One region of the Dactylosporangium sp. NPDC000555 genome, then DNA from elsewhere that is predicted to be linked to it. Evidence: riboswitches for the same ligand, from Rfam matches in the RefSeq annotation. Region 1 holds a riboswitch; each other region holds the start of a gene.

Region 1 (5,158 bases):
CACGTGTCCAAGGTGGGAGCGCCCGCCGAGGAAGCCCACCTGCGTCGCGGCGTCGTCGCGGTGGCCGACGCGGGCACGGCGGGGGCGTCGACGTTCGCCGCATTCCGCAAGCTGGTCGTCGAGAGCAACGACCTGCGCATCGTGAACTTCCTCAACGTGTCGGTGCTCGGCCTCATCGACTTCCGCTTCGGCGAGCTGATGAACCCGGACACGCTCGTGGTCGAGGATGCTCTGGCGACCGCGGCGGAGAACCCGGATGTAGTGCGCGGCTTCAAGATTCGCCTCTCCGAGGATGTCGTCGGGCACAACTGGGAGGCGTTGCTCAAGAAGTCGATCGTGCTCGCCGAGCAGGCCGGGCTGCCGCTGATGGTGCACATCGGCGAAACCGAGGCGCCGCTGCCGGTGGTTCTGGACTTCCTGCGCCCCGGCGACGTCGTCGCGCACTGCTACACCGGCAAGCCGCACGGCATCCTCGACGGCGACGCCGTGCTGCCCCAGGTCATCGCGGCGCGCGAGCGCGGCGTGCTGTTCGACTCGGCGCACGGCAAGAGCAACCTCAGCTTCGAGGTGGCCAGGCGCGCGATCAGCGCCGGCTTCCTGCCCGACGTCCTCAGCTCGGACACCAGCGCCCGAAACTGGCGCGGCCCGGTCTTCGACCTGCTCACCAGCATCTCCAAGCTGGTGGCGCTCGGCGCGCCGTTCGAGGAGTGCATCCGGCGCGCGACGGTCACGCCCGCGGCCCTGCTCGGCCTGGACGCCGAGGGTTACGGCCGGCTCGAGGTCGGTGGCCGGGCGGACGTCACGGTGCTGACCGAGACGAGTGAGGTCGAGCTGCCCGATGCGGCCGGCAACTCCATCGTCGCGCCGCGCTTCGAGCCGACCATCGTCATCCGTAACGGCGCCCGGGTGCAGACCGTTCCGTGGCGGGGCGGCGTCTCGGCATGAGCTCGGTCCACGGACACCGGCGCGCCTTGAGGGCCGAACTGGCGGCCGGTCACCGCCTGGTCGGCACCTTCGTGAAGCTGGCCAACGCCGACGTCGTCGAAATGGCGGCGGACGCGGGATTCGACTTCGTGGTCGTCGACCTCGAACACTCGACGCTCACCGAGGCGGACGCCATCGGCCTGGTTCGGCACGCGGATGTCTGTGGCATACCGGCGCTGGTCCGCGTCCCGGCCGTCGAGCCGGCGCTGATCGCGCGGCTTCTGGAGAACGGGGCGGTCGGCATCCAGCTGTCGATGCTGCGTACCGCCGAGCAGGCGCGTCGCCTGGTGGCCGCGACGCGCTTCGCCCCGTCCGGCGAGCGATCGGTCAGCCTCGCCAACCGGGTGGCCGGTTTCGGCGCCGCCTCGCTGCGGGCTTTCTTGCGCTCGGAGGCCGAGGCTCCGCCGATGCTGGTCGGTCAGATCGAGACCGCGATCGCCGAGCCATGGCCGGACGTGCTCCACGGCCTGGACGTGGCGTTCGTCGGCACCACCGACCTGTCGGTGAGCCTGGGTCTGCCGTCCAGCGGCGAGCTGTCGGCGCAGGTGGAGCTGGTGGCGTCGGCCGCGCGGGCGGCGGGGGCGGCATTCGGCGGTTGGTCCGCGAGCGTGGACGCGGCCTCCGCGCAGGGACTGGCGGGGGCCGGGTACCTGATCGTCGGGTCGGACCTGCAGATCCTCGCGGCGGGCCTGCGGGCCGCCATGACCTCGGAGCGCGGCAACTGACGGCGGCCAGGGCTACCTGGCCGCCGTTCGCCTGTGCTTCGCATCACCTTCCGTTCCGTGCCCCTCTCCGGCTTATTGCAAGATAATTGCAGAAGCAATTTACTGGCATAAAATGGAGAGGACCGCGGATGGCTGTCTACACGCTGCCCGACCTGGCCTACGATTACGGCGCCCTGGAGCCGGCGATGTCCGGGCAGATCCTGGAGCTGCACCACAGCAAGCACCATGCCGCCTACGTCAAGGGCAGCAACGACGCCCTGGACCAGCTTGCCGAGCTGCGCGAGAAGGGCGACTTCGGCGCCCTGGTCGGGCTCGAGAAGACGCTGGCGTTCAACCTGTCCGGGCACGTGCTGCACTCGGTCTTCTGGAACAACCTCTCGCCCGATGGCGGCGACCGCCCCGACGGCGAGCTCGCCGACGCGATCACCGAGCACTTCGGCTCGTTCGAGGCGTTCGCGGGCCAGCTGTCCAGCGCGACCAAGAGCGTGCAGGGCTCCGGCTGGGGCGTGCTCGCCTGGGAGCCGCTCGGCCGGCGGCTCCTGGTGGAGCAGGTGTACGACCACCATGGCAACGTCGGGCAGGGCTCCACCCCGCTGCTGGTGTTCGACGCCTGGGAGCACGCCTACTACCTGCAGTACAAGAACGTCCGCCCGGACTACGTCGACCGGCTCTGGGGCCTCGTCAACTGGGCCGACGTCCAGGCCCGCTACGCCGCCGTGACCGCGGCACGGGCCGCCTGACCCGGCCGGGCGCACCGTCGTCCGCCCGCACGACCCCGGCGGCCCAGTGCGCCGCCGGGGTCACCTCCACCCGGGCATCACGCACGGTGATGCGATGTAGGCGACACGCCGACACACGATCTGGTGTTTCCGATTCTCAGCGAATCCCATATATGGTGTTGCCCGCAGCTGGTTCGCTCGTCCCGCCAGGACGGGTGTCGCAAGAGGGAATCCGGTGTGAGTCCGGGACTGCCCCGCAGCGGTAAGTGGGAACGAAAGCCGTCATCAAGCACTGGGCCGCAGGGTCTGGGAAGCGACGGTCGGTAGGCGACCGAGCCCGGTCATGCCCGCGAGTCCGAAGACCTGCCAGCGCACCGCGGGCCAATCGGGCCCGCAGTGGTCGGAGACCGCGCGGGACGGTCGATGCCGACGCCAGATGACGGCGCATGCCGTCGTCCGGTGCCGTCGTCCCCTGCGCGCCCCCTCCGGAGTCGGCACACGGGTGGACGAGGGGACACACATGACGGTCACGCGGGACAAGGCCGCGCCCGGGCAGGGAGCGCCGGAGCAGCGGCGGCATGCTATGCAGGTCCGCAAACGCGACGGCGACCTGGAGCCGGTCGACGTCAACAAGATCGTCAAGGCCGTCGAGCGGTGGGTCGGCGACCTGGACGAGATCGACCCGCTGCGGGTGGCCACGAAGACGATCAGCGGCCTCTACGACGGCGCCACCACCGCCGAGCTGGACAAGCTGTCGATCCAGACCGCCGCCGAGCTCATCGGCGAGGAGCCGCAGTATTCCCGCCTCGCCGCCCGGCTCCTGGCCTCGTTCGTCGACAAGGAGGTCCGCGGTCAGGGCATCGCCAGCTTCAGCCAGTCGATCCGCTATGGCCACCAGCAGGGGCTGATCGGCGACGAGACGGCCGCGTTCGTGGCCCGCAATACCCGCAAGTTCGACGACGCCGTCGACCTCGACGGGGACCTGCGTTTCGAGTACTTCGGCCTGCGCACGGTCGCCGACCGATACCTGCTGCGCCACCCCGAGACCCGGCTGGTCGTCGAGACGCCGCAGTACTGGCTGCTGCGCGTGGCGTGCGGGCTGTCGCAGACGCCGGCGGAGGCGATCGGGTTCTACCGGCTGATGTCCAGCCTGGCGTATCTGCCGAGCTCGCCGACGCTGTTCAACTCGGGCACCCGGCACACCCAGATGTCGTCGTGCTTCCTGGTGGACTCGCCGCGGGACGAGCTGGACTCGATCTACGAGCGGTATCACCAGGTGGCGAAGCTGTCGAAGTTCTCCGGCGGCATCGGCATCTCGTGGTCGCGCGTGCGGGGGCGGGGCGCGCTGATCCGCGGTACCAACGGGAAATCCAACGGCATCGTGCCCTTCCTCAAGACCCTCGACGCCGGCGTCGCCGCGGTGAACCAGGGCGGTCGGCGCAAGGGCGCGGCGTGCGTCTACCTGGAGCCGTGGCACCCGGACATCGAGGAGTTCCTCGAGCTGCGGGACAACACGGGCGAGGAGTCCCGCCGCACCCACAACCTGAACCTGGCCAACTGGATCCCGGACGAGTTCATGCGCCGCGTCGAGGCCGACGCCGACTGGTCGCTCGTCGACCCGTCCGACGCGCCCGAGCTGCCGGACCTGTTCGGCGCCGAGTTCGACGAGGCGTACCGGGCTGCGGAGAAGCGGGCCGTCCGGACCGTCAAGGCCCGCGAGCTGTACGGCAAGATGATGCGCACCCTCGCGCAGACCGGCAACGGCTGGATGACCTTCAAGGACCGCTCCAACGCCCTGTCGAACCAGACCGGGGCGCCGGGCAACACCATCCACCTGTCGAACCTGTGCACCGAGATCGTCGAGGTCAACAGCGACGACGAGACCGCGGTGTGCAACCTCGGCTCGATCAACCTCGGCGCCCACGTCACCGCCGACGGCGTCGACTGGGAGCGGCTGCGCGAGACCGTCCGCACTGCCGTGGTCTTCCTCGACCGGGTCATCGACATCAACTACTACCCGTCGGCGCAGGCGGCCACGTCCAACCCGCGCTGGCGGCCGGTCGGCCTCGGCCTGATGGGCCTGCAGGACGCGTTCTTCACGCTGCGGCTGCCGTTCGACTCGCCCGAGGCCCGGGAGCTGTCCACGCGCGTGCAGGAGGAGATCCTGCTCACCGCGCTGGAGACCTCCGCCGGCCTCGCCGAACACTTCGGGCCGCACCCGGCGTTCGCCGAGACCCGCGCCGCGGGCGGCGTGCTGCACCCCGACCTCTGGGACGCCGAACCCGCCCATGCCGAGCGGTGGGCGGCGCTGCGGACCAGCATCGCCGAGCACGGGCTGCGCAACTCGCTGCTCGTCGCGATCGCCCCGACCGCGACGATCGCGTCGATCGCCGGCTGCTACGAGTGCATCGAGCCGCAGGTGTCCAACCTGTTCAAGCGCGAGACCATGTCGGGGGAGTTCCTGCAGATCAACACGTACCTGGTGCGCGAGCTCAAGGCCCGGGGGCTGTGGACCTCGGCGATCCGCGAGCGGATCAAGCGCGCGGAGGGCTCGGTGCAGAGCATCGCCGAACTGCCGGCGGAGATCCGTGAGCTGTTCCGCACGGCCTGGGAGCTGCCGCAGCGGGCGCTGATCGACCTCGCCGCCACCCGGGCGCCCTACATCGACCAGTCGCAGTCGCTCAACCTGTTCATGAGTGCCCCGACGATCGGCAAGCTGTCCTCGATGTA
Region 2 (5,158 bases), on a different contig from region 1:
CAGAGCCGCTTGTGCATGTGCATGTACGACCCGTAGAAGAGCGGGTCGCCCTCGCACAGCACCACCACGTCGCGGCCGGCGTCGAGGTGCGCGGCGAGGCGGGCCGCCCAGGCGTCGTAGTGCTCCTCGATCACGCCGCGGTAGTCGGGGGTGTCCTCGGTCGTCACCGGGTAGACGAGGGCCTCCTCGATCTGGTCCGCGCGCAGGTAGGGCGCGGCGATCGAGCGGGCGATGCTGCGCCCGTGCCGGGCGCTGTGATAGGCGACGACCGGCGCGGCGGCGATGAGCCGGACGGCCTTGACCGTCACGAGTTCCGGGTCGCCGGGGCCCAGACCGACACCGAAGAGCCTGCCGCTGTCCACCGTGGTCATTCCTTCTCGTCCGCGATCGCGTTGACGGCGGCGGCCGTCATCGCGCTGCCGCCCCGGCGGCCGTGCACCACCAGGTGTTCCAGCCCGGAGCCGGCCAGGGCTGCCTTCGACTCGGCGGCGCCGATGAACCCGACCGGGATGCCCAGCACCGCGGCCGGTGTGCCCGCGCCCTCGGCGACCAGTTCGAGCAGCCGGAACAGGGCGGTGGGCGCGTTGCCGATGGCGACGACGGCGCCGTCGATGCGGCCGCGCCACAGTTCGAGGGCCGCCGCGCTGCGCGTGGTGCCCAGCCGCTCCGCCAGCTCCGGTACGGCCGGATCGCGCAGCGTGCACACCACGTCGTTGTCCCGGGGCAGCCGCGCGCGGGTCACCCCCGACGCGACCATCTCGGCGTCGCACAGGATCGGCGCCCCGCCCCGCAGCGCCGCGCGCGCGGCCGCGACGACACCGGGGGAGTGGCCGACGTCGGCGGGCAGGTCGACCATGCCGCAGGCGTGGATCATCCGGACCGTCACCTGCGCCACGTCGGCGGGCAGCGCGGACAGGTCGGCCTCGGCCCGGATCGTGGCGAACGAGCGCCGGTAGATCTCGGCGCCGTCGCGGATGTACTCGGTCGTCAGGTCGCTGCGCCGCGTCATACGACCGCGCTCCGGTACCCGCCGGGCGTCGCCAGCATCTCCACGTGCCTTCCTCTCGGCGCGCCGCAGCGCCGTTCGCAGCCGACCCAGTGCACCGGCACCGCGCCGGGCTCCCGCGCGCCGGCGGCGGCCACGGCGGCCCGGGCGTCCGAGCGGACGTCGGCGAGCGCCTTGGCACAGCCCGGCCGCCCGGCGCACGCCGTGACCCCGGCCCACGGCGAGGCGGGGTCGGCGGTGAGCCCGGTGGCGGCCAGTCCGGCGACGGTCGGGTCAGCTTCTTCCATCGGTACCGCGGGAACGACGACGGTCCGCCAGGGCGTGACGATCATCTCCTTCGCCGCGCCCGCGAGCGCCGCCGACTGGGCGCCCGTGAGAAGCCCGAGCGGCGCGACCACGACCACGGCGGCGCCCCCGCCGGCCTGGGCGATCAGCCCCGGTTCGACGGGGTTCGCGCGATTGGTCCCGTCGGCCGTGAGCGCGGTGCCCAGCCGGGCCGCGACCCGCGCCGGGCCGTCCTCGAGCTCCGCGAGCCGCCAGGCCCGGGAGCCCTGCGCGGCCCGCTCCGCCAGGAAGGCCAGGGCGGCCCGGACCAGCAGCTCGGCCCCGCCGGAGGCGCTGGTCGGGGCGCCGGCCAGCACCAGCCTCGAGCCGTGCAGCCCCACGTCGCCGAGCAGCGGGGTCACGTCGCCGCGGCCGTCGTCGATCGTGGCCAGGAACCGGCCGGGCAGTCCGGCCAGCTCCGGCGTGGCGCACAGCCGCTCGTCGAACTCGCGCACGACCGGCCGCACGTCCAGCTCGCCGCGCCCGTCGACGCCGCTCAGCGGGCTGGCGACGATGTTGCGCACCCGTTCGTGCGTCGCCGAGGGCAGCAGGCCGGCGTCGCTCAGCCGCGCCCCGAGCTCGTGCTCCGCGCCCGGCCGCAGCGCCCTGACCTGCACATTGCCGCGCGAGGTGAGCTCCAGCGCCGGATCGCCCAGCTCCGCGGCGGCCGCGCGCAGCACCTCCAGCCGCGTGGCGGTGAGCCGCCCGCCGGGCAGGCGGATGCGCGCGAGCCCGCCGTCGGCGGCCTCGTGCACCTGCACGGCGCCGGGGCACCGGTCCGGGGCGTCACGTCCACTGGCAGCCTGCACGGCCGGATACTACCTGCGCTTGACGCGGCGCAGGCTCGTCGCGCAGAGTTGGGCCTGCTGTACCACGGCGACGTGTGGAGGAACCCGGTGCGAATCCGGGACGGTCCCGCCACTGTGACCGGGGAGCGAACCTCCAGCGAAGACGGCCACCGGATGCCTTGTCCGGGAAGCGCCTGGTCTGGGCGGCCTTCGCGAAGCTCGCGGGCCAGACTGGGCGTAGTTTGGGGGCGAGCGCCGATCCGGGAGCCAGGAGACTCTCCGCCGCCGGACCCATCCCGACCGACTTGGGGCGCGGACCCCGAGGGAGGACCCCGGCGTGATCCTGCTGCTGTCGACGTCCGACACCGACCTGCTCAGTGCCCGTGCCAGCGGCGCGGACTACCGGCTGGCCAACCCCTCCCGGACCGCGGTCGAGGACCTGCCCGGGCTCGCCGGCGGCGCCGACCTCGTCGTCGTGCGTTTCCTCGGCGCGTACCGCGACTGGCAGGACGGCCTCGACACGCTCCTGGCCACCGGCCTGCCCGTGGTGATCCTCGGCGGCGAGCAGGCCCCCGACGCCGAGCTGATGAGCCACTCCACGGTGCCGGCCGGTCTCGCCGCGCAGGCCCATGCCTACCTGGCCTTCGGCGGCCCGGCCAACCTCGCCGAGCTGCACCGGTTCCTCTGCGACACCGTCCTGCTGACCGGCCACGGCTTCGCCGCGCCGGTGGAGACCCCGGCCTGGGGCGTGCTGGAGCGCCCGGGCCGTCCAACTCCAGCCGGCGGTCCCGAGCCGGACGGCCCGACGGTCGCGGTCGTCTACTACCGCGCGCACCACGTGGCCGGAAACACCGCGTTCGTCGAGCGCCTCTGCGAGGCGATCGAGGCCGAGGGCGCCCGCGCGCTGCCGGTCTTCGCCGCCTCGCTGCGCACCGCCCCGCCGGAGCTGCTCGACACGCTGCGGCGGGCCGACGCGCTGGTGGTGACCGTGCTCGCGGCCGGCGGCACCCGCCCGGCCGACGCCCAGGCCGGCGGTGAGGACGAGGCGTGGGACGTCGGCGCGCTCGCCGCCCTCGACGTGCCGATCCTGCAGGGCCTGTGCCTGACCAGCAGCCGCGACGGCTGGCTCGAGCTCGACGACGGGCTCTCGCCGCTGGACACCGCGACCCAGGTGGCGATCCCGGAGTTCGACGGGCGGCTCATCACGGTGCCGTTCTCGTTCAAGGAGATCGACGAGGACGGCCTCACTGTCTACGTCGCCGACCCCGAGCGCGCCGGCCGCGTCGCCGGGATCGCCGTCGCGCACGCCCGCCTGCGCGGCCTGCCCGCCGCGGACAAGCGCGTCGTGATCATGCTCAGCGCGTATCCGACGAAGCATTCGCGCATCGGCAACGCCGTCGGCCTGGACACGCCGGCCAGCGTCGTGCGGCTGCTCGAGGCGATGGCGCGGCAGGGGTACGACCTGGGGGAGGGCTTCCCCGCCGACGGCGACGCGCTGATTCACGAGCTCATCGCCGCGGGCGGCCAGGACGTCAACTGGCTGACCGAGGAGCAGCTGCGGGGCAATCCGGTGCGCATCTCCGCCGAGCGGTACGCCGCCTGGTTCGCCACCCTCCCCGAGGACCTGCGCGCCGGGATCGAGCGGCACTGGGGCCCGGCCCCCGGCGAGCTGTTCGTCGACCCCGCCACCGGCGACATCGTCCTGGCCGCCCTGCGCCGCGGCAACGTCGTCGTCATGGTCCAGCCGCCGCGCGGCTTCGGCGAGAACCCGGTCGCCATCTACCACGACCCCGACCTGCCGCCGAGCCACCACTACCTGGCCGCGTACCGCTGGCTCGCGGACCCGTCCGAGGCCGGTTTCGCAGCGCACGCCGTCGTGCACGTCGGCAAGCACGGCAACCTCGAGTGGCTGCCGGGCAAGACCGTCGGCATGTCCGCCGGGTGCGGCGCCGACGCGGCGCTGGGCAACCTGCCGCTGATCTACCCGTTCCTGGTCAACGACCCGGGCGAGGGCACCCAGGCCAAGCGCCGCGCGCACGCCACGCTCGTGGACCACCTGGTGCCGCCGATGGCCCGCGCCGACACCTACGGCGACATCGCCCGCCTGGAGCAGCTCCTCGACGAGCACGCCACGATCGCCGCGCTCGACCCGGCGAAGCTCCCCGCGATCCGGGCCCAGATCTGGACGCTGATCCAGGCCGCCCGCCTCGACCACGACCTCGGCCTCGCCGACCGGCCGCACGACGCCGAGTTCGACGACTTCCTGCTGCACGTCGACGGCTGGCTGTGCGAGGTCAAGGACGTGCAGATCCGCGACGGCCTGCACGTGCTGGGCCAGGCGCCGACCGGCGAGGCGCGCGTCGACCTGGTGCTGGCGATGCTGCGCGCCCGGCAGATGTGGGGCGGCCAGGTCGCCGCGCTGCCCGGCCTGCGCGAGGCGCTCGGCCTGTCCGAGTCCTCGACGGACCGCACGGCGGTCGACGCGACCGAGGCGCGGGCGCGGGAGCTGGTCGCCGCGATGGAGGCCCGCAATTGGGATGTATCTGAGATGTCTGATATTTCGGATAACCCAGAAGTGGTACGAGTGCTGCGCTTCGCCGCCGAGGAGATCGTGCCGCGGCTGGCGCGCACCACCGACGAGCTGACGATGGTGCTGCACGCGCTCGACGGTGGATACGTGCCGGCCGGCCCGAGCGGATCGCCGCTGCGCGGCCTGATCAACGTGCTGCCGACCGGCCGCAACTTCTACTCCGTCGACCCGAAGGCGGTGCCGAGCCGGCTGGCGTGGGAGACGGGCCAGGCGATGGCCGAGTCGCTGCTCTCGCGGTACAGGACGGATCACGGCGAATGGCCGAAGTCCGTCGGCCTGTCCATGTGGGGCACCAGCGCCATGCGCACCGCGGGCGACGACATCGCCGAGGCGCTCGCGCTGCTGGGCGTCCGCCCGGTCTGGGACGAGGCGTCCCGTCGCGTCACCCGCCTCGAGCTCATCGGCCTCGCCGAGCTGGGCCGCCCGCGCATCGACGTGACCATGCGCATC
Region 3 (5,158 bases), on a different contig from region 1:
GACGGCGCCGCCGAGCAGGCCCGAGACGATGAGTCCGGCGCTGGTGCACACCGGCAGCAACGCATTGCGCAACGCGTGCCGCAGCACGATGACCCGCCATGGCAGCCCTTTGGCCTCGGCGGTCGCCACGTACGGCTGGGACAGCGCATCGAGCAGGCTCGCCCGCAGCAACCGGGACACCCCGGCGGCCAGGCCGAGGCCCAGTGTGACGGCCGGCAGCACCAGGTGCGCCGGTGTGCCCCGCCCGTACGTGGGGAACCAGCCGAGGCCGACGGAGAACCCGTACATGAGCAGCAGCCCGAGCAGGAATCCCGGCACCGACACCCCCAGCAGGGTCACCATGCGGGCGACCCGGTCGGCGAGCCGGCCGTGCCACACCGCCCCCGCGATCCCGGCCGGCACCGCGACCAGGACCATGACGACGAGCGCGGCACCGGCCAGTTCGAGCGTCGCCGGCAGCCGCATCCACAGCTCGTCGAGGACCGGGGCGCCGCTGCGCAGCGACGTACCGAGGTTCCCGGTGAGGACGCTGGTCAGCCAGTGGACGTACTGCACCGGGTACGGCTCGTCCAGGCCGAGGTCACGGCGCAGCGTGGCGAGATCCTCCTGCAGGCGGCTGATGTCGGCGCCCGGCTCCACCATGGACAGCAGGATCGCGTGGCTCGGGTCACCGGGGATGAGCCGGATCATCGTGAACAGCACGATCGAGATGCCCAGCAGTACCGGCACCGTCGCGGCCAGCCGCACGGCGGCGTAACGGAGCATCGGGCCGGTTACCGCGCCAGCCACATGCCAGGCAGGATCCGCCGCGACAGGTTCGGCTCCACACCGCGCACCCGGGGTGCGTAGGCCGCGCCCCACTGCGTCGAGGCGTACAGGTAGACCAGCGCGACGTCGTCGAGCAGGATCCGCTGCACCTGCTTGGCCAGCTCGGCCTGCTTCGCCTGGTCGAACTCGGTGCCGAGCTGGTCGATGAGCGCGTCGGCCTGCGGGTTGCTGTAGCCGCCGTAGTTGGACACGACGCCGGTGCGGTAGAACGAGCGCAGCTGTCCGGCGATGTCGCCGGTGGCCGAGCCGCACGAGCAGTACGTGGCGATCTCGAAGTTGCCGTCGAGCATCATCTGGTTGGAGGCGGTGGTCTCGACCGGGGCGAGCTCGGTGGAGATGCCGACCTTCTTCCACTGGCTCTGCAGGGCGATCGCCAGGGGCTGGAACACGGTGTACGTCAGGATTTTGAAGTGGAGCCGGGTGCCGTCCTTCGCTCGTACCCCGTCCGGGCCGGGCAACCAGCCGGCGGCGTCGAGGATCGCCGCCGCCTTGGCGACGTCGGTGCTCGTGCCGGAATCCACGGCATAGGGCAGCCCGGCGGGAAAGTGTCCGGTCGCCGCCTTGGCGTAGCCGTGGTTGAGTCCGTCCACCAGTTCCTTGCGGTCGGCCGCCAGATCGAGGGCCTGCCGGACCGCCTTGTCCCGCAACGCGGGAACCTTCGCCGTGTTCAGCCAGATGTTGCGGGTGGTCGGCGCCGGCGAGTACACGGTGAATTTCGTGCCGGACTTCTCGTACTGCAGGCGCTGATCGATCTCGACGTTGAACTCGGCGTCGGCGTCGCCGGAGCGCAGCGCGAGCATCCGGGCCTGCGGGTCGGAGCCGAGCCGGGCCTCGATCCGCTTGAGCTTGATCCCGCCTTCGGGCTTGTCCCAGTAGTCCGGGTCCGCCTCGGCGATCAGCGTCTCCCCCGGCACGAACTGGACGGGCTTCATGAACCCGGTCAGGTCGGGGTTGCGGTTGAACTCGTCGCCGCGCCGGTCCGCCTCGGCGGCGTTGTGTATGCCGTACGTGGTGAGCCGGAACGCCAGCCCGGGGTCGGGAGTCTTCGTCGTGACCCGCAGCGTGGTGGCGTCGGCCGCGGTGAACTCCATCGCGCCGAGGATCGACTTGGCGCGCGGGTTCTTCGCCTTGTGCCGCTCCAGGGACGCCTTGACCGCGGCGGCGTCGACCGGCGCCCCGCTCCAGAACCTCACCCCGCCGCGGAGTGCGAACTCCCACACGGTCGGCTCGACGGTCCGCCATGACGCGGCCAGACCTGGCCGCAGGGTGGCGTCGTCGTTCTGGACGACCAGCGACTCGGCCAGGCCGTTCTCGAGGATCCGCTGCGCGTCGATGTGGACCGGATCGAGCGACCTCGGCATGTTGACCGTCAGGAACCGCAACGTCTGTTCGGCGGCGGGCTCGTCGGACGCCACGACCGGATCTGCGCCGCCGCAACCGGCGAGCGCGAGGGACAGCACGGCGGCCAGCGCCGCCGCCCGGGAAAAGGACAGCATTCGAGACATCAGCCTTCCAGCACCTCGTGGACAGGGCGTACACGTGCGTGCCGTGGCCGGTCTCCTGGCTGACGGGAGGTGCGTCCCCGGCCGGCCTTCCCAGGCAGAACTGCCCAGTGACCCCACGAAGGTGGATGCCGGAGACTCCCGATCACAGTGGCGAGGGCCGCGCCGGCGTTCCACCGGACTTCCCGAGCACCACGGCTCCGGCAGAGTACGCAGAGGTCAACCGCACCGACAAGATCAGAATGAGACATCCCACAACCGGCGCACCCGGCAAGGGCCGAATTCGTGTTGCCGGCGGTCGCGTCGCCCCGTACGGTCTTGACTCGTGTTCTCGCCCCGTGACGTTTAGCTGTCAGGCTTCGACACGCGGGTGGAGTCTGTCCATTTCCGGCGGCTTTTGGTGATCATCGGTTTCCGGTGACCGTCGCCTTCGCTGCGATGCCGTGCGTCGCGGTGCCTGCGTGTCTGTCCAGCCCATGACGGCACGCCGAACAGGCGCATTCATCAATCGGAGCTCACCATGGACAACCTCACGTCGGCGCCGCCTCGATCCGTGTGGCGTCAGCACGACTTCCGGCTCCTGCTCGGGGGACGGTTGGTCTCACAGCTGGGCGACTCGCTGCAGTTCCTCGCCCTACCTCTGCTCGTCATCGCGCTGACCGGGTCCTCGACGCAGGCCGGTGTCCTGCTCGGTCTGCAGACCGTGGTCTACCTTGTCTTCGGGCTGGTGGCGGGAGCTCTGGTCGACCGGTGGGATCGCAAGGCCACGATGATCTGGTGCGAGATCGGGCGTGGACTGCTCACCGCCACCATTCCGGTCGCCGCGGCGCTCGGCGTGCTGGGCATGCCGCAGCTGTATGCCGTCGCGGTGCTGAACGGTGCGCTCAGCACCATGTTCGGGGCGGCGAACAGTTCGGCGTTGCCGAACATCGTCAGTAACCGCGACCTGCCCAGCGCGCTGGGAGCGGCCGGGGCGATGTCCAACGCGCTTCGCATCGTCGGCGGCTCCGTGGCCGGCATCGCCTTCGCCGTGAGCCGGATGCTCCCGTTCACGTTCAACGCCGTCTCGTTCCTGGCCTCGGCCGCGTCCCTGCGCGGCATCCGCGCCGGCTTCCAGCAGGCACAGGCCACGACGCCGGCGTCGCCGCGCGTACTCCTGATCGACATCGGTGGCGGGCTGGCCTGGCTGTGGCGCAAACCGGTGATCCGGACGCTGGCCCTGATCGACGCGGCGGACAGCCTGCGGTACGGCGCCGGCTACTTGCTGATCATCATGCTGGCCAGGCGTCTGGACGCGAGCCCCACCCAGGTCGGCATGGTGTTCACCGCCGCGGGCGCCGGCGCCCTGCTCGGCAGCCTGCTGGCACCCGCGCTCACCCGCCGGTTTCCGCTCGGGGCACTGTCCATCACGATGTTGTGGGTCGAAGCGCTGGCCTTTCCGTTCTACGCGGTGGCGCCGACGTGGTGGCTGCTGGCGGTCGTGGCGTTCGTGGAATCGGTGGTCGCGCCCGTCTACACCGTCGCCCTCGACTCCTATCGGCTCGCCGTCACCCCCGACGCGCTACGCGGCCGAGTCACGAGCGCGATCGAAACGCTCACCACCGGAGGCGCGGCGATCGGCACCATGGCCAGCGGCGCCTTGATCGGGCTGCTCGGAGCGCCGGCGCTGACCATCGTCCTGGCCGGATGGCTCACGCTGCTCGCCCTCGTGGCGACCCTGAGCAAAACTGTCCGCACGGCTTCGGCGACGGACTGAAGGCGATGATGCCGCACGGCCGGCACGCGAGGTGGCCTGCCCTGCCGGATTCGTGAGCGTGGAAAGCGTGGAACCGGCCGGCGTCGCCGATCACCGCGGTGACCGTGGGGCCGCCGGCCGGGAACCCGTCCGCGCGTCACGGGCGGCGCGTGCGTCAGCCCGAGTAGTTCGGCGCGGCGACCGTCATGGTCACGTCGTGCGGGTGGCTCTCACGCCGGCCGGAGTCGGAGATCCGCACGAACTCGGCGTTCTTGAGGTCGGCGATCGTCGGGCTTCCGCAGTATCCCATCGCGGCGCGCAGGCCGCCGACGAGCTGGTGCACGATCGACGACACCGGACCGCGGTAGGGCACCCGCGCCTCGATGCCCTCCGGCACCAGTTTCTCGGCCTCCCGCACGTGGCCCTGGAAGTAGCGATCCTTGGAGTACGACCGGCCGCGCATCGCGGCGACGGAGCCCATGGCACGGTACTCCTTGAAGCGCTCGCCCTTGTGCACGACGACCTCGCCGGGCGTCTCGTCGGTGCCGGCCAGCATGCTGCCGATCATCACCGCGTCGGCGCCGGCGGCGATCGCCTTCGAGATGTCGCCGGAGAGCTTGATGCCGCCGTCCGCGATGACGAAGACGCCGCGCGGAGCGGCGGCCTGGGCGCAGTCGTAGATGGCCGACAGCTGCGGCACGCCGACGCCGGCCACCACCCGGGTCGTGCAGATCGAACCGGGTCCGATGCCGACCTTGACCGCGTCGGCGCCGGCATCGGCCAGCGCCTCGACCGCCTCCGCGGTGGCGATGTTGCCGCCGATGACCTCGACGTCCCACGAGCTCTTGATGGTCTTGACCGTGTCGAGCACGCCCTGCGAGTGGCCGTGGGCCGTGTCGACGACGATGACGTCCACGCCGGCGGCGACGAGCGCCTCGGCACGGTCGATCGCGTCCCGCCCCGCGCCGACGGCCGCCCCGACGCGCAGCCGGCCGCGTGTGTCCTCGGAGCTGCGCGGGTGCTCGAGCTTCTTGCGGATATCCTTGACCGTGATCAGGCCCTCGAGCCGGCCGTTCTCGTCGACCAGCGGCAG

What was found. A riboswitch is a leader RNA that binds a small molecule or an ion and turns the genes downstream of it on or off. The one in region 1 is predicted to bind cobalamin.
Region 2: linked by a shared signal. The riboswitch ahead of cobN (cobaltochelatase subunit CobN) and the one ahead of ABT297_RS12145 (ribonucleoside-diphosphate reductase subunit alpha) in region 1 are both predicted to bind cobalamin.
Region 3: linked by a shared signal. The riboswitch ahead of ABT297_RS36075 (ABC transporter substrate-binding protein) and the one ahead of ABT297_RS12145 (ribonucleoside-diphosphate reductase subunit alpha) in region 1 are both predicted to bind cobalamin.

What each region holds. Positions count from the first base shown of each region.
Region 1 covers NZ_JBEPDB010000014.1:74,327-79,484, forward strand. The annotation lists gene ABT297_RS12130 (amidohydrolase family protein) at 1-945, shown strand, start outside; gene ABT297_RS12135 (HpcH/HpaI aldolase family protein) at 972-1,709, shown strand; gene ABT297_RS12140 (superoxide dismutase) at 1,838-2,449, shown strand; cobalamin riboswitch at 2,602-2,813, shown strand; gene ABT297_RS12145 (ribonucleoside-diphosphate reductase subunit alpha) at 2,949-5,158, shown strand, end outside.
Region 2 covers NZ_JBEPDB010000020.1:13,584-18,741, reverse strand. The annotation lists gene ABT297_RS15235 (precorrin-2 C(20)-methyltransferase) at 1-371, opposite strand, end outside; gene ABT297_RS15230 (precorrin-8X methylmutase) at 368-1,009, opposite strand; gene ABT297_RS15225 (ferredoxin-like domain-containing protein) at 1,006-2,139, opposite strand; cobalamin riboswitch at 2,217-2,396, shown strand; gene cobN (cobaltochelatase subunit CobN) at 2,456-5,158, shown strand, end outside.
Region 3 covers NZ_JBEPDB010000091.1:14,473-19,630, reverse strand. The annotation lists gene nikB (nickel ABC transporter permease) at 1-765, opposite strand, end outside; gene ABT297_RS36075 (ABC transporter substrate-binding protein) at 774-2,333, opposite strand; cobalamin riboswitch at 2,362-2,542, opposite strand; gene ABT297_RS36070 (MFS transporter) at 2,851-4,086, shown strand; gene guaB (IMP dehydrogenase) at 4,241-5,158, opposite strand, start outside.